One region of the Pseudomonas sp. JQ170C genome, then DNA from elsewhere that is predicted to be linked to it. Evidence: predicted binding sites of a transcription regulator. Region 1 holds the regulator's gene; each other region holds the start of a gene.
The links. The regulator FliA, encoded in region 1, starts transcription of late flagellar genes. The targets are predictions, from matches to a motif close to CTAAAGTTTNNNNNNNNNNNGCCGNTAA.

Region 1 (5,478 bases):
CGCAGCGACAGCGATGATGCCAACCGCCAGCTGTTTGCAGGCTTGCCGCTGACCGCCTCCGAGCCGCTGGTCGACTCCCATGTGGATGAGCCGGCCGCGCCCCAGGCGCCTGCACCGGCACCGGTCGACCCGCGCCTGTTCGATGCCATGCGCTCGGAGCTCAACGGCCTGCGTGAACTGCTCGAAGTGCAGTTGGGCTCGCTTGCCTGGAGCCAGCTGCAAGGCAGCCAGCCGCAACAGGCCAATCTCTGGCGGCGCCTGCAGCGCATCGGCCTGACCGGCCCGATTGCCCGTGAGCTGCTCGATCAGATCGTCGGTATCGACGAGCCGCGCCATGCCTGGCGCATGCTGCTCGCGCACCTGGCGCGGCGTATCCATGTGCCGGAGGTCGAGCCGATTGAAGAGGGCGGTGTCATTGCCATGGTCGGCCCGGCCGGCATGGGCAAGACCACCACCCTGGCCAAGCTTGCGGCGCGCTATGTGCTCAAGTACGGCGCGCAGAACATGGCCCTGGTGAGCATGGACAGTTTCCGTATCGGCGCGCAGGAGCAGCTCAAGACACTGGGTCGCATCCTCAACGTCTCGGTGACCCACGTCGACCCTGGCCAATCTCTGGCCCAGGCGCTGGAGCCGCTGCTGCGCAAACGGGTGATCCTGATTGACACCGCCGGCCTGCAGGCCAGTGACCCGGCCCTGCGCATGCAGCTTGAAACCCTGGCCGGACGCGGCATTGCCGCCAGGAATTACCTGGTGCTGGCGACGACCAGCCAGAAGCAGGTGCTCACTGCCGCCTATCACAGCTACAAGCGCTGTGGGCTGGCCGGGTGCATCCTGACCAAACTTGATGAAACGGCCAGCCTCGGCGAAGTCCTGAGCCTGGCCATCAGTCATGAATTGCCAGTGGCCTATCTAACCGATGGGCCGCGCATTCCTGACGATCTGCACTTGCCGCGTCGCCACCAGTTGGTGAGCCGTGCGGTCAGCGTGCAGATGCAGGAGGAGCCCAGCGAAGAGGCGATGGCCGATATGTTCGCTGATCTCTACCACAGCCACGGCAAGCGTGTTGGCTGAGGTGATTGTGAAGACGTTGCAAAGTATCTGCATTGATGGTCTGCCATGCATTTTTCAGGTGTTGAAAGCGCAGCCGGCTATGTGGCCTCAGTCTAAGCAAGACAAGGTATTGAACAAAAATGGGTAGCATGCATCCCGTACAGGTAATCGCCGTAACTGGCGGTAAAGGTGGCGTCGGCAAGACCAATGTGTCGGTGAACCTGTCGTTGGCGCTGGCAGAGCTTGGCCGTAGGGTCATGCTGCTGGATGCCGACCTGGGCCTGGCCAGCGTCGACGTTCTACTGGGGCTGACGCCCAAGCGAACCCTGGCCGACGTGATCGAAGGCCGCTGTGAATTGCGCGACGTGCTGTTGCAGGGGCCGGGCGGTGTACGCATCGTACCGGCAGCCTCCGGCACGCAGAGCATGGTGCACCTGGCGCCGGCACAGCACGCAGGCCTGATCCAGGCGTTCAGCGAACTGGGCGACAACCTCGACGTGCTGGTGATCGATACCGCTGCGGGTATCGGTGAGTCGGTGGTCAGTTTCGTTCGCGCCGCGCAGGAAGTGTTGCTGGTGGTGTGTGACGAGCCGACCTCGATCACCGACGCCTACGCGCTGATCAAACTGCTCAATCGCGATTACGGCATGAACCGTTTCCGTGTACTGGCGAACATGGCGCAGAGCCCGCAGGAAGGGCGCAACTTGTTCGCCAAGTTGACCAAGGTCACGGATCGCTTCCTGGACGTGGCCCTACAATACGTCGGCGCCGTACCGTACGACGAATGCGTGCGCAAGGCCGTGCAGAAGCAGCGCGCGGTCTATGAGGCATTCCCGCGTTCCAAGTGCGCGCTGGCATTCAAGGCCATTGCCCAGAAAGTCGACACCTGGCCGTTGCCGGCCAACCCGCGCGGTCACCTGGAGTTTTTCGTCGAGCGCCTGGTGCAGCCGACGAGTGCGGGCCCTGTGCTATGAGCGCCAGCGGATATCGGATGTACAGCAAGGCATCGCGAGATGCCCAGTATGAGTTGATCGAGCGTTATGCGCCGTTGGTCAAGCGCATCGCCTATCACCTGCTGGCGCGTCTGCCGGCCAGTGTGCAGGTGGAGGATCTGATCCAGGCCGGCATGATCGGCCTGCTCGAAGTGTCCAACAAGTACGACGCCAGCAAGGGTGCCAGTTTCGAGACCTACGCCGGCATCCGGATCCGCGGCGCAATGCTGGACGAAGTACGCAAGGGGGACTGGGCGCCACGTTCGGTTCACCGCAACACCCGTATGGTCAGTGACGCGATTCGCGCAATTGAAGCAAAAACCGGTCGTGACGCTAAAGATCACGAGGTTGCTGCCGAACTTCAATTGAGTCTCGATGATTACTACGGGATTTTGAATGACACCCTGGGCAGTCGCCTGTTCAGTTTCGACGACCTGTTGCAGGACGGCGAACATGAAGGCCTGCACGAGGATGGCGCCAGTGCCCAGCTCGAGCCGTCGCGCGACCTGGAAGACGAGCGCTTCCAGGCGGCCCTGGCCGACGCCATCGCCAACTTGCCTGAGCGTGAGCGTCTGGTCCTGGCCCTGTACTACGACGAAGAGCTGAACCTCAAGGAAATCGGTGAGGTACTGGGGGTCAGCGAGTCACGTGTCAGCCAGTTGCACAGCCAGTGTGCAGCGCGTTTGCGCAGTCGCCTGGGAGAATGGCGAGCGCGTTGAACGCAGGTTCAATGCAGTCGCGAAATGTAGTGCCCGAATTGATTGAATGCGCGTTCTGCGCTGAACGCGTTAAAGACTGCTTGGAGGTCTAATTGAACAAAGACATGAAAATCCTCATCGTCGACGACTTCTCGACGATGCGGCGGATCATCAAGAACCTGCTGCGTGACCTGGGCTTCACCAACACCCAGGAAGCTGACGACGGCAACACCGCGTTGCCGATGCTCGAAAACGGCCATTTCGACTTTCTCGTGACCGACTGGAACATGCCTGGCATGTCCGGCATCGACCTGCTGCGCAAAGTGCGCGCCGACGAGCGCCTCAAGCACCTGCCGGTGCTGATGGTAACCGCCGAGGCCAAGCGCGAGCAGATCATCGAAGCGGCCCAGGCCGGCGTCAATGGCTACGTGGTCAAGCCTTTCACGGCCCAGGTGCTGAAAGAAAAAATCGAGAAGATCTTCGAGCGCGTCAACAGCTGAAGACACGCCACGGGGGCGCTATGGAGCAAACACAAACATCCTTGGGCGAGTTCGAGTCCACGCTCAAGAAGCACGCCCAGGAACTGGTCGACAGCCTCGAGCGAGGCAAGTTCGGCGACGCGGTACAACTGATCCATCAGCTGAACCAGACCCGTGACCGTGGCCTGTACCAGGAAGTCGGCAAGCTTACGCGTGAGCTGCACAGCGCGATCGTCAGCTTCCAGATCGACCCGCACATGCCGCAGGCCGAAGAAGTGTCGCAGATCACCGATGCGACCGAGCGCCTGTCCTATGTGGTCAAGCTGACCGAAGGCGCGGCCAACCGCACCATGGACCTGGTCGAAGCCAGTACCCCGGTACTCAACGAACTGGGCGAAGAGGCGAGGGCGCTGAGCGTTGACTGGCAGCGTTTCATGCGCCGCGAAGTGGCCGCGCCGGAGTTCCGTGAGCTGGCCAAGCGCGTTGACAGTTTCCTGACACGCAGCGCCGAGGGCAACCGCAAGGTCGCCGGGCACCTCAACGACATTCTGCTGGCTCAGGACTACCAAGACCTGACCGGTCAGGTGATCAAACGCGTCACTGCACTGGTCACCGAAGTAGAAAGCAATCTGCTCAAGCTCGTGCTGATGGCCAGTCAGGTCGACCGCTTTGCCGGTATCGAACATGACCACCAGCAGCTGCGCGCTGAAAAAGATCAAGAAAAACATCCGGCCCGGGGTGAAGGTCCGCAGATTCATGCCGATAAACGTGAAGACGTTGTGTCCGGTCAGGACGATGTCGATGATCTGCTATCCAGCCTGGGTTTTTAGGGAGCACGTTTAATGAGCTTCGGCGCCGATGAAGAAATCCTTCAGGATTTTCTGGTAGAAGCCGGCGAGATTCTTGAGCAACTGTCCGAGCAACTGGTCGAGCTGGAAAGCCGCCCGGATGATGCCGACCTGCTCAATGCGATCTTTCGCGGTTTTCACACTGTAAAAGGGGGCGCCGGCTTCCTCCAGCTCAACGAGCTGGTGGAGTGCTGCCACATCGCCGAGAACGTTTTCGACATCCTGCGCAAGGGTGAGCGGCGCGTCGATGCCGAACTGATGGACGTGGTCCTGGAAGCCCTGGATACCGTCAACAGCATGTTCGGTCAGGTGCGCGAGCGCACCGATGTCACCCCGGCCACGCCTGAGCTGCTGGCGGCCTTGTCGCGCCTGGCCGAGCCGGCGGGTGCCGAACAAGCGCCGGCCCCTGTGGCCGAGCCTGTGCAGGAGACAGCCCCCCAGGCCGCCGCCGAAGCAGACATCACCGACACCGAATTCGAGCAGCTGCTCGACTCGCTCAATGCGGTCAAGGCCGAGGCTGAAGCCCAGGCCCAGGCACCCGACGCAGCCAGCGATGAAATCACTGACGCCGAGTTCGAGTCGTTGCTCGACCAACTGCACGGCAAGGGCCAGTTCGCCCCCGACAGCCTTGCGGCACCAGCAGCGGCCGAGCCGGTAGCGGCCCAGGGCGCCAGCGACGAAATCACCGACGACGAATTTGAAGCGCTGCTCGACCAACTGCATGGCAAGGGCACCTTTGCCGTCGATGCATTGCCTGCGGCGGCGGCCCAGGCACCTGCGCCAGTAGCCGAGCCTGCTGCCGATCACATCAGCGAACACGAATTCGAAGCCCTGCTCGATGAGCTGCACGGCAAGGGCAAGTTCACCCCAGACAGCGTGGCCCCGGCCGCGTCGTCAACCGCTGCGGTAGCGGCCAAGCCTGTCTCGGCTCCGGCCCAGGCCCCGGTGGCGGCTGCCAAGCCTGCTGCCGCTGCTGCGCCTGCCAAGGCGGCTGCACCGGCACCGGCCCGACAGGCGTCGCCCGCTGCCGAGAAGCACCCGGCCAGCGAAGCGGAAACCACCGTGCGGGTCGATACCGCACGCCTGGACGAGATCATGAACATGGTCGGCGAACTGGTGCTGGTGCGTAACCGCCTGGTGCGCCTGGGCCTGAACAGCGGCGATGAAGCCATGTCCAAGGCGGTGTCCAACCTGGACGTGGTCACGGCCGACCTGCAGACCGCGGTGATGAAAACCCGCATGCAGCCGATCAAGAAGGTCTTCGGTCGCTTCCCGCGCCTGGTACGCGACCTGGCCCGGCAACTGAAGAAAGAGATCAACCTTGAGCTGGTCGGTGAAGAAACCGACCTCGACAAGAACCTCGTCGAGGCGCTGGCCGACCCGCTTGTGCACTTGGTGCGCAACGCCGTCG
Region 2 (5,478 bases), 140 kb from region 1:
TGGACGATCGGTTGCAGGCTGCAGTTTCATTCCACGGCACCCTGGATACACCGCTGCCGGCACAGGAAGGCAAGACCAAGGCGTCGATGCTGGTGCTGCATGGCGCTGCCGACCCGTTCGTACCTAAAGAGCAACTGCCGGCCTTCGAGGCGGAGATGGATGCGGCCAAGGTCGATTGGCAACTGGTCAGCTATGGCGGTGCGGTGCACTCGTTCACCGACACGGCGGCCAATATTCCCGGCAAGATGAAGTACGACGCCCGTACGTCCAAGCGGGCGTTCAAGGCGATGTTCAATTTGCTGGATGAAGTGTTCAAGGCGTAAGTCGTATCGCGGGGCAAGCCCGCTCCTACAGGAGCGGGCTTGCCCCGCGATCAATCATTCAAGGCAACTCGATCCGTTCGCTTTCCCCCGGCACCGTCGGCCAATCGCCCGCCGCCCAGCGCGCCCGGGCCTGATCGATCAGCGCCGGATCACTGGCCACGAAGTTCCAGTTCATACGCCGCGGCCCGTCCAGCGGGGCGCCCCCGAACAGCACCAGCCGGCTTTCGCTGTCGGCGTACAGGCTCATCTCTTCCCCTTCCGGCAGCACCACCAGGCTGTGCGGCTCAACCGCCTCGTCGTCCAGGCTCACGTCCCCCTCCAGCACATACAGCGCGCGCTCGGCATGTTCATTGGGAACGGTCAGGGTCGTGGCGGACTGCATCTGTACCAGGGCATAAAGGGTGGGCGAGAGCACGGGTACCGGCGACTGCAGGCAAAAGCCGCTGCCGGCAATCATGCGGATGTTCACGCCCAGGCTGTCGCTTACCGGCAGGCTGTCGGCCGGGTGATGGCTGTAGTGGCTTTCGCCTTGCTCGGCCTCCCTGGGTGAGGCCAGCCACACTTGCAGGCCATGCAGCCGCGAACCGCTTGCCAGCAGGTCGGCGGGGGTGCGTTCGACATGAGCGACACCGCGCCCGGCAGTCATCCAGCTGACTTCACCGGCCTTGACCCGTTGATCGGAGCCCAGGCTGTCCTTGTGCAGCAGTTCGCCTTCAAACAGGTAGGTGAGGGTGGACAGGCCGATGTGCGGATGCTGGCGTATGTTCACGCCGCGGCCCGGGGCGTAGTCGGTTTCAAGCATGTGATCGAAGAACACGAACGGCCCCACGCTACGGCTTTGTGCCGAAGGCAGCGGGCGCAGGATGGGTTGTCCTTCAACGGATTCGGCGCGAGGACGGATGACCAGGGGATTGCTCACGGTGGGCTCCAGGCCGGGAATGATTGCCTGGATCATAGCCTGTTCGCGGCCGCGGCTGAACTGTGCGGCGGCGCAGCCGGTCTACCCTGTCTGAATCGCCAGGAAGGAATGTGCAATGTTCGCCAAAGGGCTGGGCTGGGTGCTGTTGATCGGGTTGACCCTGCAAAACGTGCAGGCGCGGGAGTACCACTACAGTGATGCGCACCTGCACTACGTGGATTTTTTCCAGGAAAGCGAAGGCATGGATGCGCTGCTCAAGGCGATGGACGAGGCGCGTATCGACCAGTCGATGATCGCCGGCATTCCGGTCGCAAAAAAATGGCATGAGGATGAGCCCAAACGCCCGCGCTACTACGCAGGCGACGATGCCGATGCCTACTGGTACAGCGCCACCGATACCTACGTGGCTGCCGCGCTGGAAAAGCTCACCCCCGCCCAGCGCCAACGCTTTCATCCTTTCCTGACCGGCTTCAACCCGGTGGACAAGAACGCCCTGGCGCATATCGAGCGCATGCTCGCCTTGTATCCGGGGCTGTGGCAGGGCATTGGCGAGGTGTTCACCCGCCATGATGACCTTACCGCACTGACAACCGGCGATACGCCCCGGGCCAACAATGAAGCCATGACCCGCATCTACCACCTGGCTGCCGAACAGGACCTGCCAGTGCTGGTGCACTCCAACATCACCTCCAAGCGCGAGCGCAACCCGCTGTACCTGGCGGAAATCGAAGAGCCGCTGCGCAACCATCCGCACACGCGATTCATCTGGGCCCATGCCGGTACCAGCATGGAAATCCACCGTCACCAGACGCAGCTGGATTTTCTGTTGCCGACCCTGTCGCGGATGCTCGAAGCCTATCCCAACTTGTACATCGACCTGTCCTGGAGCGTGCTGCAGCCTTATCTGCTGGACGAAAAGGGCAAACCCAGGGCGCAGTGGGTCAAGCTGGTGGAGCGCTTCCCTGAGCGCTTCATGCTCGGTTCTGACGTGGTGGGGCGGTTCGGCAGCCTGGGCGAGCAGTTGCACAGCTTCGACCCCTTCCTCGATGCCTTGCCGGCCGAGGTGGCGCAGAAAGTTGCGCGCGACAACTTTCTGGCCGTGCTGCCCAAGCGCCGCGAATGAGCGGATTGTCATCAGCCTGTCATGCCGGTGTCATAGCCTGCCGCCATCAATCCTGATGGAGTGCACCATGTTTTCCAGTCGTTTCAGCGCTGTGTGCGGGCTCTTGCTGGTCAGTGGCCTGGCCAGTGCCGAGGTTCATGTCCAGGGCCCTATCGAGTACGGCCTGTTCGAGACCCGCCACCAGAACTTCCAGCCCGGTGAGCGGGTGCTGACCATGAGCAACCAGACCATTCAGCAAACCGACGAGATTCCAGCGCGCCTGGGCAGCAAGTTCGGCATGCGCTATCGCCTGGACGGCAAGGTGGCCGAAGACACGCCGCTGACGCTGCTGTACCTCACCCCAGGCGTACGCACGCCCGACGGCAAGCGCCACGACAAATTCGAAGTGGTGCAGAAGCTGGTGCCTGGGGCTGCCCAGGATGTGATGGCCTATGAGTTCACAGAAAACCACGAAGTGGTACCCGGCCAATGGCATTTCATGGTGTTCCAGGGGGATCGCCTGCTGGCCGAGCAGCGCTTCACCGTGCGCTGAGTCAGTGCGCGGTTGGCAAGGTGATGATAAGGCACTTTGATATCACTTTTTCGTCTTACGCAAATTCTCTACCGGCCGATACCTTCTAGAAGCAAGGACTGCTGCAACGCATTGCAGCGCTTTTGGAAGGAGCCCGTGTATGAATTTGAGAAACATGAATATCGCGCCCAGGGCCGGCCTCGGTTTTGGCCTGGTCGCGTTACTGGTGTTTGCCCTGGGCGGGTTTGCCTTGCAGCAGATGACCAGCATGCGCCAGCAGTCCGAGCAGGTCGACAGCAACTGGCTGCCCAGTGTGATTGCAGTGGGGCAGATGGCCCAGGACACCATGCGCATCCGCGCGCTAACCTTGCGTCTGCTGATCAACCGCGATCCCCAGGCGCTCCAGCAGAACAAGGCGCGTGTCGAAGAGATCAAGGTCGGCCTTGGCAAGGCGCAGCAGCAGTACCAGGCGTTGATCGTATTGCCTGAAGAGCAGACCCTGTTCGACCGCTACCTGAACCTTGAGCAGCAGTACTTCGGTTTGCAGGCCCAGGTGATGCAGCTTTCGGCGCAGAACCAGGTCGAGGCGGCCACTGCCTTGGTCAACGGTGAAATGAACCAGTTGGCCGATCAGTTGACCGCCACCCTCAACGAACTGATCGCCCTCAACAACCACCATGCCAACACGGCCACCGACCTTGCCGAAGCGGTGTTCAAGAGTGCCCGGGTGTGGGTGGTTGCGTTGCTGGTGGCGGCTCTGGTGCTGACGGTGATTCTTGCCCTGACCCTGACCCGCAGCATCGTTCGGCCTCTGGGCCAGTCGCTGCAAGTGGCCGAGGTGGTCGCCACTGGCGACCTGACCCCGCAGATTTCTGTTCACGGCAAGGACGAGCCGGCGCGCTTGCTGGCAGCGCTCAAGCAGATGCAGCAGAGCTTGCGTGACACCATCGGGCGCATCTCCGACTCGTCCAATCAGTTGGCCTCTGCCTCCGAAGAACTGAGCGCAGTGACCGATGACGCTACCCGCGGCTTGATGCAGCAAAGCCAGGAAATCGAGCAGGCCGCCACCGCAGTCAACCAGATGACCACTGCAGTGGAGGAGGTGGCGAGCAACGCCGTGGCCACCTCCGAGGCATCCCGAGAGTCGGACCGGATTGCCAGGCAGGGGCGCGAGCAGGTGCGCCTGACCGTCGCCTCGATCGAATCACTGGCAGCGGGCGTCACCTCCAATGCCGAGGAGGTGGAGCAATTGGCGCAGCAGGTGCACGGCATTACCAAGGTGTTGGATGTGATCGGCGCCATTGCCGAGCAGACCAACCTGCTAGCGCTCAACGCTGCCATCGAGGCTGCTCGTGCCGGTGATGCCGGGCGTGGCTTTGCCGTGGTGGCCGATGAGGTGAGGGCGCTGGCGCACCGTACCCAGCAGTCGACCCGGGAAATAGAACAGATGATCGACGGCATCCAGCAAGGCACCGACCGTGCGGTGTCGGGCATGCAACAGAGCAACGAGCGCGCGCGAGTCACCCTGGACGGTGCGCACGCGGCCGGAGCGGCGCTGGACGAAATCGCCGCTGCCATCAGCCTGATCAATGAGCGCAACCTGGTGATCGCCAGTGCGTCCGAGCAGCAGGCGCAGGTGGCGCGGGAGGTGGACCGCAACCTGACCAATATCCGTGACCTGGCGCTGCAGACCTCGGCGGGGGCGAACCAGACCAATGCGGCGAGCCAGGCGCTTTCGCAGTTGGCGATCGAGTTGAATGGGTTGGTGGGGCGGTTCTCGGTGTAGTGCGGTAGGGGCGGGCTTGCCCCGCGATGCGGCCTTGAGGCGTGTTCATGTCCCGCGATACAAACAAAAACGCCCCGAACCAGTCGGGGCGTTTTCACATAAGGGGCTAGCCCTTACTTGCCTTCCCAGCGCTTGAGCACCAGGGTGGCGTTGGTGCCGCCGAAACCGAAGCTGTTGCTCATCACGGTATCGATCTTGGCGTTTTCCTGGGTCTTGGTCAGGATCGGCAGATCGGCAACCGCTGGGTCCAGCTCGTCGATGTTGGCGGAGCCGGCGATGAAATTGCCTTCCATCATCAGCATGCAGTAGATCGCTTCGTGAACGCCGGCGGCGCCCAGGGAGTGACCGGACAGGCTCTTGGTCGAGCTGATGGCCGGAGCCTTGTCGCCGAAGACTTCACGAACGCCCTTGATCTCGGCAACGTCACCGACCGGGGTCGAGGTGCCGTGGGTGTTCAGGTAGTCGATCGGGCTGTCGACGGTGGACATGGCCATCTGCATGCAGCGGATGGCGCCTTCGCCGCTTGGGGCGACCATGTCGTAGCCGTCGGAGGTAGCACCGTAGCCGACGATTTCAGCGTAGATCTTGGCGCCACGGGCCAGGGCGTGCTCCAGCTCTTCAACCACGACCATGCCGCCACCACCGGCGATGACAAAGCCATCACGGTCGTTGTCATAGGCGCGGGAAGCTTTTTCCGGGGTGTCGTTACGCTTGCTGGACAGTGCGCCCATAGCGTCGAACAGGAACGACTGGCTCCAATGCTCTTCTTCACCGCCACCGGCGAAGACGATGTCTTGTTTGCCCATCTGGATCTGT
Region 3 (5,478 bases), 1.2 Mb from region 1:
CAACGAGGAGAACGCCCCGGCGCTCAACGCGCTGCTGGCGGTGTATCGACAGCTGGGCTACCCGATCCTGGAAGTTTCGGCCCACCACGGCGACGGCATGCAGCAGCTGCAAGCACGCCTGGATGGCCATATCAGTGTGTTCGTTGGCCAGTCGGGTGTCGGCAAGTCATCGCTGGTCAACAGCCTGCTGCCCGAAGTGCAGACCCGCGTCGGTGACTTGTCCGAGTGGTCCGGCCAGGGCACCCACACCACCACCACCGCGCGCCTGTACCACTTCCCCGGCGGCGGCGAGCTGATCGACTCCCCCGGTATCCGCGAGTTTGGCCTGGGCCACGTCAGCCGGGCCGATGTCGAGGCCGGGTTTATCGAGTTCAACGACCTGATTGGCACGTGTCGCTTTCGCGACTGCAAGCACGATCGCGAACCCGGTTGCGCACTGCTCAAGGCCCTGGAAGACGGTCGCGTGCAACAACAGCGCATGAACAGCTACCGCTCGATCATCGCCAGCCTGCCTCAAGACACATACTGAAACTTTCAGTCGCCGGGTGAGGCTCACAACGAGCCTCACCTCGCAAAAAGCGCGGACTTTTTGTAGGGAAAATTACCGTTCACTGCGGGACAATTCCTTATTCGCCGTGGTCCCTTGCTGCCAGAAATACTTTCGCAGATTGTCACCTTTCAGATTCGCCATCACCGAGCGAGCCACCCCGTGCCCTGTGCATGAAAGGAATCAACTATGACAATCCAACCCCTGCCCATTCGCTGTCTCTCCGCCTTGCCCGGAGGGTGCTTCTGATGCCTGTTTTTATCAGCTATCGCCACAGTGATCGGCTCGACGCCTTCACCATCAACGAACGCCTGAAGCTCGAAGGTATCGCCACGCAGCTGGACCTGTTCGACAACGACGATCAACAGACCACCGACGCAATCTGCAGCCTTATCACCCGCCATGTCAGCAACTGCAGCCATCTGATCGTGGTGCTCTCGCACGACACGCCCCATGCCTGGTGGCTGCCCTTCCAACTGGGCGCCGGCACCCTGACCAACAGGCGCATTTCGTTGTACCAGTACGCAGGTAACGCGCCATCGGGTTATCTGGAGAAATGGCCGATCATGACCGCACGCGAGCATATCGATCTGTTTGTGCATGCCTACCACGATGAACGGACCTTCAAGCGCTCGATCACCCGTGAAGACCCCGACGCCCAAGCCACCAACCGCGCCAATGCCGACTTTTTCCACGCCGACCTCAAGGCCAAGATCCGGCGCGGTTTCTGACCCTTCCCCATAAAGCACAACGCCCGTGGGCATCACTGCACACGGGCGTTTCAATCAGACAACGGAATCACTCTTTGCTCTGATCCATCTTCAGTACGCCATCCTCGAAGATATTCAGCTTCTGGCGCAACTCACGCGGCTGCATCGGCTCGGCCTCGGGTGCCGCTTGCGATGGCACCGCAGGCGCAGGCGTGGCGGGGGCCGGCGGGCTGCTTTCAGGCGCTGGAGGCTGGGGCTGCTCACCTTCGATGGTGCGCTGGGCCTTTTTGGTCAGCACGATGATATCGATGCGCCGGTTCACCGGATTGAGCGGGTTCGCCCGGTCAAACAGCGACGAGGAGGCATAGCCGACAACGCGTGCCACCTGGGTATCGGGGTAGCCCCCGGCGACCAGTGCGCGACGCGCCGCGTTGGCACGGTTGGCCGAAAGCTCCCAGTTGCCATACTCGCCGGTACCGGAGTAAGGCTTGGCATCGGTATGGCCGCTGATGCTGATCTTGTTGGGCACTGCCTTGATGGTATCGGCCATGGCCAACAGAATGTCTTCAAAGTAAGGCTGCAAATGTGCGCTGCCCAGATCGAACATCGGCCGATTCTCGGCATCCATGATCTGGATACGCAGGCCATCTTGGGTGATCTCGAAGAGAATCTGGTCCTTGAACTTCTGCAGTTGCGGGTTTTCCTCGACCTTGTTCTGCAACTCCTGCAGCAACAGCTCAAGCCGCTCACGCTCGACCTGCTCGGCCATGCTCTCGACCTGCTCCTTGTCCAGCTGAATGCTGGTGTCGGGCGTGTGCTCGGACTTTTCTTCCGGGTTGATGGTCTTTTCCGGCGCAAGCTTGGGCGAGCCGCCCAGGTCGATCACGTAGGGCGTGCCGCTTTCCGAGAAGCCGATCGGGTCCTTGAAGTAGCCGGCAATGGCGATCTTCTGTTCCGGCGTGGCAGTAGACAGCAACCAGAGCACCAGGAAGAACGCCATCATCGCCGTGGCAAAGTCAGCGAAGGCGATCTTCCAGGCGCCACCGTGGTGGCCGTCGCCAAAGCGCTTGATGCGCTTGACGATAATGGGCTGATTGTTCTCCATGACTCAGCGTCCGCGAACCGCTTGTTCCAGCTCGGAGAAGCTAGGACGGTGGGCCGGGTACAGCACCTTGCGACCGAACTCTACGGCCAGCGACGGCGGCATGCCGGACGCCGAGGCGACCAGTGACGCCTTGATCGCTTCATAGACATTCAGCTCTTCCTTGGCATCCTGGCGCAGGGCCGTTGCCAGGGGACCAAAGAAACCGTACGCGGCAAGAATACCGAAGAAGGTACCGACCAGCGCCGCACCCACGTGCAGGCCGATGGACTGTTGATCGCCATCACCCAGGGAGGCCATGGTCACCACGATACCCAGTACCGCCGCGACAATACCGAAGCCTGGCATGCCATCGGCAATGCCGGTCACGGCATGGGAGGGATGCTCAAGCTCTTCCTTCATGCTCAGCAACTCCATGTCGAACAGGCCTTCGAGCTCGTGCGGTGCCATGTTGCCGGTGGACATGATGCGCAGGTAATCGCAGATGTACGCAGTCATGCGCTCATCGCCCAGCACCGCCGGGTACTTGGCAAAAATAGGACTGGCAGCGGCGTCTTCGATATCGGCTTCGATCGCCATCATGCCTTCGCGCCGACTCTTGTTGAGAATCTCGTAGACCAGCCCCAGCACTTCTATATAGAAGGTGTGGGTAAAGCGCGTACCGAACATTTTCAGGGACTTCTTGATTACATGCATGGTCATGTAACCCGGGTTCGCCTGAAGGAACGCACCAAAAGCCGCACCGCCAATGATCAGCACTTCAAAAGGCTGGATCAGCGCCGCAATCTTGCCGTGAGAGAGAACATATCCGCCGAGCACGCTCGCGAATACGACGATGATGCCGATAATTTTAGCCATAGGTAGAAAGCACTTGCAGTCGTGGTCGGGGTCGTGAGCGGAAGTTATTAAATCTCTTCTTCTACTTATCGGCAGATCTGCGCCAGACTATAGTCAGTCAAGGCGAAAAACCAGTTCGCCCCCCTCCAGCATGCCTATTGAAGCCACCGTGCCAAGTCAAACACCACAATCACTCGATGCCTGGGTCAAGTTGCTCGACAGCGTTCGCCTGCCGATTCCGCAGGCCAGTTACGAGCGGGTAAAAGCGGCGATGGCCGACAGCCGCCGCTCGTTGCGCGACATCGCCGAGTTGATGCAGGGAAGCCCGGCCCTGGTGCTCAGTGTGATGCGCGAGGCCAATCACCACACCAACACCAGCCTCGGCGAGCCCGCCGAAAGCCTGGAGGTTGCCCTCAACCGACTGGGGCTGGCACGTACGACAGCGCTGCTGGAACGCCTGCCTGTACTTCCCGAACAAGAGATCGCCCCGACCCTGCGTCAGTTGCAGCTGGTCAGCCAACACGCCAGCCAGCAGGCCAACGGCCTGTTCGCCAGTCGCCTGGCGCGGCTTTGGCAAGAGATCCACTGGGGCAGCCTGCTATTCCTCTCGCCCCTGTGGCCCCTGGCCCTGACCCACCCCAAACTGCTCGAAGACTGGGAGCTACGGGTGGTACACAAGGGCGAATCGGCGCGGCGGGTGGAACAAGAGTTGTTTGGTGTGCGTGTGCTGAGCCTGTGCAAGGCCCTGGCCGAGCATTGGCGCCTGCCGGAGTGGGTTACCCGCGGCTATCACCTGCTCCAGGATGAACGTCGATTACTGGCCCGGGCCCTGCACATCGCCCGCGATCAGAACAACCTGCACCAACAGCAGTACCTGGACGAGCAGCCAACATTGCGACGCTGGTTCAACCAACCCTCCAACACCGTGCTGTTGGCCAATGGCCTGGCACTTGCCGCACAAGTGGGCTGGACCACCGGCCACGTCCTGCGCTGGCAAATGCTTTGCAGCTTGTACCTGCAGACGTCTCTGGACGACGTCCAGCAAATGGTTCACCAGCAGGCCGCCATCAGCGCCCGCAAGCATCCCTGCGCCCAGTTGTTCCACCCGGCTGAAGCGTTGCTGTGGCCCTGGGACCAGCAGCGCCTGCATCCCGGCCAGGTCGCACCCTCGCCGCCCTCGGCCCAGGCTCTGGGCACCTGGCGCAAGCTCTGCGCACAGTTGCTGGCCGAACCCAGCCCCTTCACCAATGCCCTCCACTTGACCACCCAGGCCCGTGACGCCCTGGTGGCCTGCGGTCTGCAGCGGGTGGTGCTATTGATGACCGACAATCAGCAGACCGTGTTGCGGGTTCATCAACTGGCCGGGCTGCCACCAGAGGCTGCAAGCCTTGTGCTGTCGATCGAACACAACAAATTGCTGCAGCGCCTGATGAGCAAGGCTGCGCAACTGCGCCTGACACCCGAGAACCAGGCGCAATTCTCGCCACTGCTGCCACCGGGCCTGTACGCACTGTTTCGCAGTGAACACCTGCTGCTACGTTCACTCTCCAGCAATGGCCGGGTCGTGATGCTGCTGGCGGCTGACCAAAGCGGCAAACCGCTGGCCGACGTCAGCGTGCAGGCCTTTGGCAAAACCGCACAATGCATCGAACGAGCCCTGACCACCTTCAGCCACCGCAGCGCCTGACCCATGCGCTACAATCGCCCCCTCTGCCCTGACATGGAGACTCTGGATGACTGATTTTTCTGGCTTGCCCCTGGTAATTGAGCCGGTAGACCTGCAAGCCCGGCTTGATGCGCCAGAGTTGATCCTGGTCGACCTGACCAGCGCCAATCGCTATGGCAGTGGCCATATCCCCGGGGCACGCTTCGTCGACCCCAAGCGCACCCAGTGGGGTCAACCACCGGCGCCGGGCTTGCTGCCGGCCAAGGCCGACCTGGAAAAACTGTTCGGCGAACTGGGGCACAACGCCAATGCCGTGTACGTGGTGTATGACGACGAAGGCGGTGGCTGGGCCGGGCGTTTTATCTGGCTGCTCGATGTGATCGGCCACAAGCGCTACCACTACCTCAATGGTGGCGCCCAGGCATGGCCCGCAAACAACCTCAGCACCGACGTACCTGCGAGTGCTGGAGGAGCGGTCAGCCTGACCCTGCACGAAGACCCCACGGCGACGCGCGAGTACCTGCAAAGCCGCCTCGGTGCCGATGACCTTGCTATCTGGGATGCCCGAAGCCCCGCCGAATACCGCGGCGACAAGGTGCTGGCTGCCAAAGGCGGG
Region 4 (5,478 bases), 940 kb from region 1:
CTTGCCGCCACTGGGCGTCAACGGTGATGGCCTGCGCCTGGGCGAAAGCGTCGGCGGCCAGGTGGCGGACGACCTGCACAGCCCGGTGGCCTGGGCGCCGGTGTCGCGTGTGGCGCACAAGGACGGCACGGTCGGACACTTCCCGCACATCATCGAACGCGGCAAGCCCGGCATCATCGGCGTGCTGGCCAACGGCAAGCGCTTCGTCAACGAAGCCGACGGCTATTACGACTATGTCAGTGCCATGGTCGCCCAGGCGCCGGGGGAGCAGGTGGCGTCGTGGCTGATCTGCAGCCATGCCTTCCAGCGCCGCTATGGGCTGGGCATTTCTCGCCCCTTCCCGCTGCCGCTGCAGCCCTGTATCGACTCGGGCTACCTCAAGGTCGGCAACACCCTCGAAGCCCTGGCCAAAGCCTGCGGCATCGACCCGCAAGGCTTGCAAGACACCGTGACCGAGTACAACCGCCACGCCCGCCTGGGCGAAGACCCGGCGTTCGGCCGCGGCTCGACGCCTTACAACCGCAAACAGGGTGATGCCCTGCACGGCCCGAACCCTTGCGTTGCGCCCATCGAACAAGGGCCGTTCTATGCCGTGAAAGTGGAACCGGGCTGCTTTGGCACCTTTGCCGGGCTCAAGACCAACGAACATGCCCAGGTGCTCGACAGCCAGCGCCAGCCCATTGCCGGGCTATACGCGGCGGGTACCGACATGGCCAGCATCATGGGTGGGCATTACCCGGCGGGAGGGATCAACCTGGGACCGGCGGCGACCTTCGGCTACATCGCCGGGCGGCACATCGCCGGGGTCACCGAATACGAATGATGGCTGTAGGAGCGGGCTTGCTCCGCGATAGCGATCCGTCCGTCACATCGCATCGCGGGGCAAGCCCGCTCCTACCGGTTCTCAGAAGTCGAAAAACACTGTCTCGCCTTCGCCCTGAATGCGGATGTCAAAGCGGTACGCCAGCTTCCCATCCACCTCACAGCGCGTCGCCACCAGCGTCTCGCGACGCTGCGGCTGCTCGATCAGGTTCAGCACCGGACACCGGGCATTGGCCTGAGCCTCATCATCGAAATACAGCCGCGTTTGCAGGTGAATGTTAATCCCTCGCGCAAACAGACTGACGTTGATGTGCGGCGCCATCGGCACGCCCGCGGCGTTGCGCACCACACCCGGCTTGATGGTGTTCAGTGTCCACTCACCGGCATCGAAGGTGGTGGCGGTACGGCCAAAGCTGTTGAACGGCTGCTCCAGGTCGAAATCACCCTGGTACTGGCCATTGTGGTCGGCCTGCCAGAACTCCAGGAACGAGTCGCGCACCAGGTGGCCGTTGCCGTCGTAGACGTTGCCAAACACCAGGATATGCTCGCCCGGCGCATCGGGGCGGGCCATGCGGTTCCAGATTTCCTGGTCACGGGTCGGGTTGCCGGCCGCTTCCAGGGCCAGGCCGATGTGCACATACGGGCCGGCCGTCTGCGAAGGGGTTTCCGGCAGCAATTGAATGGGCATGGTCACCTCCTCAGCGGTTTTCGAAGTGGGTCTTGCGCTGACCGCGCAACACGATGTCGAAGCGATAGGCCAGGCTGTCCATCGGGTTGGCGTTGCTCATGTCCAACCGGGCAATCAGGCTCTGTACCGCCTCGGGGTTGGCGATCGACTTGACGATCGGGCACATCGGGATCAACGGATCGCCCTCGAAATACAGCTGGGTAATCAACCGGGTGGCAATCGACGGGCCGCTGATCGACACATGGATGTGCGCCGGACGCCAGTCGTTGGGGCCGTTGCGCCATGGGTACGGGCCCGGCTTGATGGTGCGGAAGCTGTAATAGCCTTCGCTGTCGGTCAAGGCACGGCCGACACCGCCGAAGTTCGGGTCCAGCGGCGCAAGGTAGCGGTCGTTCTTGTGGCGGTAGCGGCCACCGGCGTTGGCCTGCCAGATCTCCACCAGGGTGTGCGGGATCGGCTTGCCGTACTGGTCGCACACGCGGCCGGCAAGGATGATCCGCTCGCCGATCGGCAAGCCGCCATTGTTGAAGTTGAGCAGCAGGTCGTGGTCATGCTCGCCGAACTTCAGGTGGGAGAAATCCGGGCCGGTGCTTTCGCTGATCGACTGGGGAATGCTCACCAATGCCTGGCGCGGCGACCGGGCAATGGAGGTTTTGTAATCGGGGGTCAAGGCCTTGGGGTGCCAGTTGCGATCACGGATAGCGAAGCGACTGTTGTCTTGTGCAGACATGCCGTTCTCCTGTCTTGGAATTATTGGAACACCTGGGCGTGGCAGGCGAGCTTGCAGTTTCCGGCATGTTCAGCCGCGGCGATATTGAAAAGAGCCCGCTCACTCATAACCATATGGTTATGTAACCTTCAGGAATCTGACAGAGCGACCCCCGGTGAACTAATCTTTTAGCTCATGTTTCCAAGGTCGGGAGAGCACTTATGCAATGGCGAAAAGGCAGGCGTAGCGACAATGTGGTCGATGCCCGTGGCGAGGGTGGCGGCGGCATGCGCTTCGGCGGTGGCAAGGGCCTAAGCATCGGTGCGATCCTGCTGATCGTCGGCATCGGCTGGATTACCGGGCAGGACCCCCTGCAGATTCTCGGCCAGCTGGCCGGGCAGATGGATCAGCAAAGCGCACCGGTCAGCACGGGCCCGGCCAAGGCGCCACCGGCCAACGATGAGCAGGCCGAATTCGTCGCCTCGATCCTCGGCGACACCGAAGACACCTGGCGGGCGATCTTTGCCCAGGCCGGCCGCCAGTACAAAGACCCGACCCTGACCCTGTTCAGCGGCCAGATCAATTCGGCCTGCGGCTTCGCCTCCTCGGCGGTCGGCCCCTTCTACTGCCCGGCCGACCAGAAGGTCTACCTGGACATGAGCTTCTTCCGCGAAATGGAGCAGCGCTTCGCCGCCGCCGGCGACTTCGCCCAGGCCTACGTGATTGCCCACGAAGTCGGTCACCATGTGCAGACCCTGCTGGGCGTGTCGGCCAAGGTCCAGGCGGCACGCCAGCGCGGCGAGCGCATGGAAGGCGACAATGGCCTGCTGGTGCGCCAGGAACTGCAGGCCGACTGCCTGGCCGGCGTCTGGGCCTATCAGGCGCAACAACGCCTGAACTGGCTGGAACCGGGTGACATCGAAGAGGCCCTGAACGCCGCCAACGCCATCGGCGACGACCGCCTGCAGCAGAAAGGCCAGGGCCGCGTGGTCCCGGACTCCTTCACCCACGGCACCTCGCAACAGCGCGTGCGCTGGTTCAAGACCGGCTTCGCCAAGGGCGACATCAACCAGTGCGATACTTTTACCAGCCGCCCCCTCTAAACTCCCGCCCCTGATGCACGGCAGCCCCTTCGGGCTGCCGTTTTCATACCCGGTTACGACCATCGGTCATTTTTGCTGAAAAAGCGTTTCAGCTCCGCACCGAGCCGCCGATAACCCATGCTCAAGTACATCGACTGGCTACAACAACAACCTTCCAGCGATACGGATCAAGACGCACAACGTTCCTGGAGGGATTGCATGAATAGCTGGTTTGCCAACATCAGCGTCAACCTGAAACTCGGCCTGGGCTTCGGCCTGGTGCTGCTGCTCACCAGCCTGCTGGCCCTGACCGGCTGGAACAGCATGGGCGGGCTGATCGACCGCAGTAACTGGATGAGCGATATCACCCAGCTCAACAGCGACCTGACCAACCTGCGTATCACTCGCCTGCAATACATGCTGACCAACGGTGACGATGCCTCCGCCGGTACCGTGCAGGTCAAGCTCAATGCCTTCAGCGAACAACAGCAAAAGCTGCTCAAGAGCTTCAAGAGCCCTGAGAACGTCAAGCTGCTCCAGGAGCTGGGCCAGACCATCGACGAATACCAGGTCTCGATCAACAAGATGCGCGCCGGCTATCGGGCCAGCCTTGCGGCGCGTGACGCCATGAACCTGGCCGCTTCGCGCGCCATCGACCTGGTCGAGGCGATCAACCGCGATATCCTCGCCCTGCCCGAAGGCGACGCCAGCCGTCTGGAGCAGTTTCGCACCATCACCCAGGCCAAGGAGCAGCTGTTCCAGGTGCGCCTGGCCGTGCGCAGCTACATAGCCGACATCAGCAGCGAAGCCGAACAACTGGCCCTGCGTCAGCTCGATGGCGCCCTGGCCGAGATTGCCAGCCTGAACCGCCAGATGCCGCACGAAGGCGCACGCATCCAGCAGTTTGAAAACGCCGTGCTGGCCTACCGCGAAGCGGTGCGTCAGTTCCGCGATGCCACTGCCGACGTCGCCGTGGCCCGCCAGGAAATGACCGTACAAGGCGCCACCATCGTCAAGATCAGCGACGCGCTGTACACGATCCAGCTCGAACGCCGTGACAGCGAAAGCGCCCAGGCCCGTACCCTGCAATTGACCGCCACCCTGCTGGCGCTGTTGGTGGGCGTGTTGGCGGCGGTAGTCATCACCCGCCAGATCACCCGTCCGCTGCGCGAGACCCTGGCCGTGGTGGAAAAAATCGCCGCCGGCGACCTCACCCATGACCTGCGCGTTACCCGCCGCGACGAACTGGGCGTGCTGCAACAAGGCATCCAGCGCATGGGCGCGACCCTGCGCGACCTGATCAGCGGCATCCGTGACGGCGTCACCCAGATCGCCAGCGCCGCCGAAGAGCTGTCGGCCGTGACCGAAGAAACCAGCGCCGGGGTCAACAGCCAGAAAGTCGAGACCGACCAGGTCGCCACGGCCATGCACGAGATGGCCGCCACCGTGCAGGAGGTGGCGCGCAACGCCGAGCACGCCTCTGCCGCCGCCACCGATGCCGACGCGCAGGCCCGGGACGGTGATCGAGTGGTCGCCGAAGCCATCAACCAGATCGAACGCCTGGCCGAAGAAGTACACCGCTCCACCGAGGCCATGGGCCTGCTGCAGCAGGAGAGCCAGAAGATCGGCAGCGTCATGGATGTGATCAAGTCAGTGGCCGAGCAAACCAATCTGCTGGCCCTGAACGCCGCCATCGAAGCCGCCCGTGCCGGTGAAGCCGGACGTGGCTTTGCCGTGGTGGCCGATGAGGTTCGTGGGCTGGCCCAGCGTACGCAGAAGTCCACCGAAGAGATCGAAGAGTTGGTGGCCGGTTTGCAGAGCGGTACCCAGCAAGTGGCCAATGTGATGCTTGGTAGCCGCAACCTGACCGACAGCAGCGTCGAGCTGACCCGCAAGGCTGGCGCCTCGCTGGAAAGCATCACCCGCACCGTGTCGAACATTCAGTCGATGAACCAGCAGATTGCAGCGGCGGCCGAACAGCAGAGCGCGGTGGCCGAACAGATCAGCCGCAGCATCATCAACGTGCGCGATGTGTCGGAGCAGACCGCGGCGGCCAGTGACGAAACCGCAGCCTCCAGTGTCGAGCTGGCCCGCCTGGGTAACCAGCTGCAGACCATGGTCAGCCACTTCCGCGTCTAACACCTGCGTAGGCGCGGGCTTGCCCCGCGATGGCGATG

Region 2: the regulator FliA is predicted to act here: its motif matches at 2,952-2,979, upstream of U9R80_RS08410 (methyl-accepting chemotaxis protein).
Region 3: the regulator FliA is predicted to act here: its motif matches at 3,283-3,310, upstream of motA (flagellar motor stator protein MotA).
Region 4: the regulator FliA is predicted to act here: its motif matches at 3,409-3,436, upstream of U9R80_RS03165 (methyl-accepting chemotaxis protein).

What each region holds. Positions count from the first base shown of each region.
Region 1 is NZ_CP141608.1:1,667,347-1,672,824, forward strand. Features, by position in the region: gene flhF (flagellar biosynthesis protein FlhF) at 1-1,071, shown strand, start outside; gene fleN (flagellar synthesis regulator FleN) at 1,191-2,024, shown strand; gene fliA (RNA polymerase sigma factor FliA) at 2,021-2,761, shown strand; gene U9R80_RS07740 (chemotaxis response regulator CheY) at 2,866-3,240, shown strand; gene U9R80_RS07745 (protein phosphatase CheZ) at 3,261-4,049, shown strand; gene U9R80_RS07750 (chemotaxis protein CheA) at 4,062-5,478, shown strand, end outside.
Region 2 is NZ_CP141608.1:1,807,485-1,812,962, forward strand. Features, by position in the region: gene U9R80_RS08390 (dienelactone hydrolase family protein) at 1-323, shown strand, start outside; gene U9R80_RS08395 (pirin family protein) at 382-1,242, opposite strand; gene U9R80_RS08400 (amidohydrolase family protein) at 1,358-2,365, shown strand; gene U9R80_RS08405 (DUF3859 domain-containing protein) at 2,433-2,897, shown strand; gene U9R80_RS08410 (methyl-accepting chemotaxis protein) at 3,037-4,662, shown strand; gene fabB (beta-ketoacyl-ACP synthase I) at 4,776-5,478, opposite strand, start outside.
Region 3 is NZ_CP141608.1:515,493-520,970, reverse strand. Features, by position in the region: gene rsgA (small ribosomal subunit biogenesis GTPase RsgA) at 1-529, shown strand, start outside; gene U9R80_RS02265 (molecular chaperone Tir) at 796-1,278, shown strand; gene motB (flagellar motor protein MotB) at 1,346-2,362, opposite strand; gene motA (flagellar motor stator protein MotA) at 2,366-3,217, opposite strand; gene U9R80_RS02250 (HDOD domain-containing protein) at 3,348-4,883, shown strand; gene U9R80_RS02245 (rhodanese-like domain-containing protein) at 4,930-5,478, shown strand, end outside.
Region 4 is NZ_CP141608.1:724,151-729,628, reverse strand. Features, by position in the region: gene U9R80_RS03185 (FAD-dependent oxidoreductase) at 1-823, shown strand, start outside; gene pcaG (protocatechuate 3,4-dioxygenase subunit alpha) at 905-1,510, opposite strand; gene pcaH (protocatechuate 3,4-dioxygenase subunit beta) at 1,521-2,240, opposite strand; gene ypfJ (KPN_02809 family neutral zinc metallopeptidase) at 2,441-3,322, shown strand; gene U9R80_RS03165 (methyl-accepting chemotaxis protein) at 3,521-5,440, shown strand.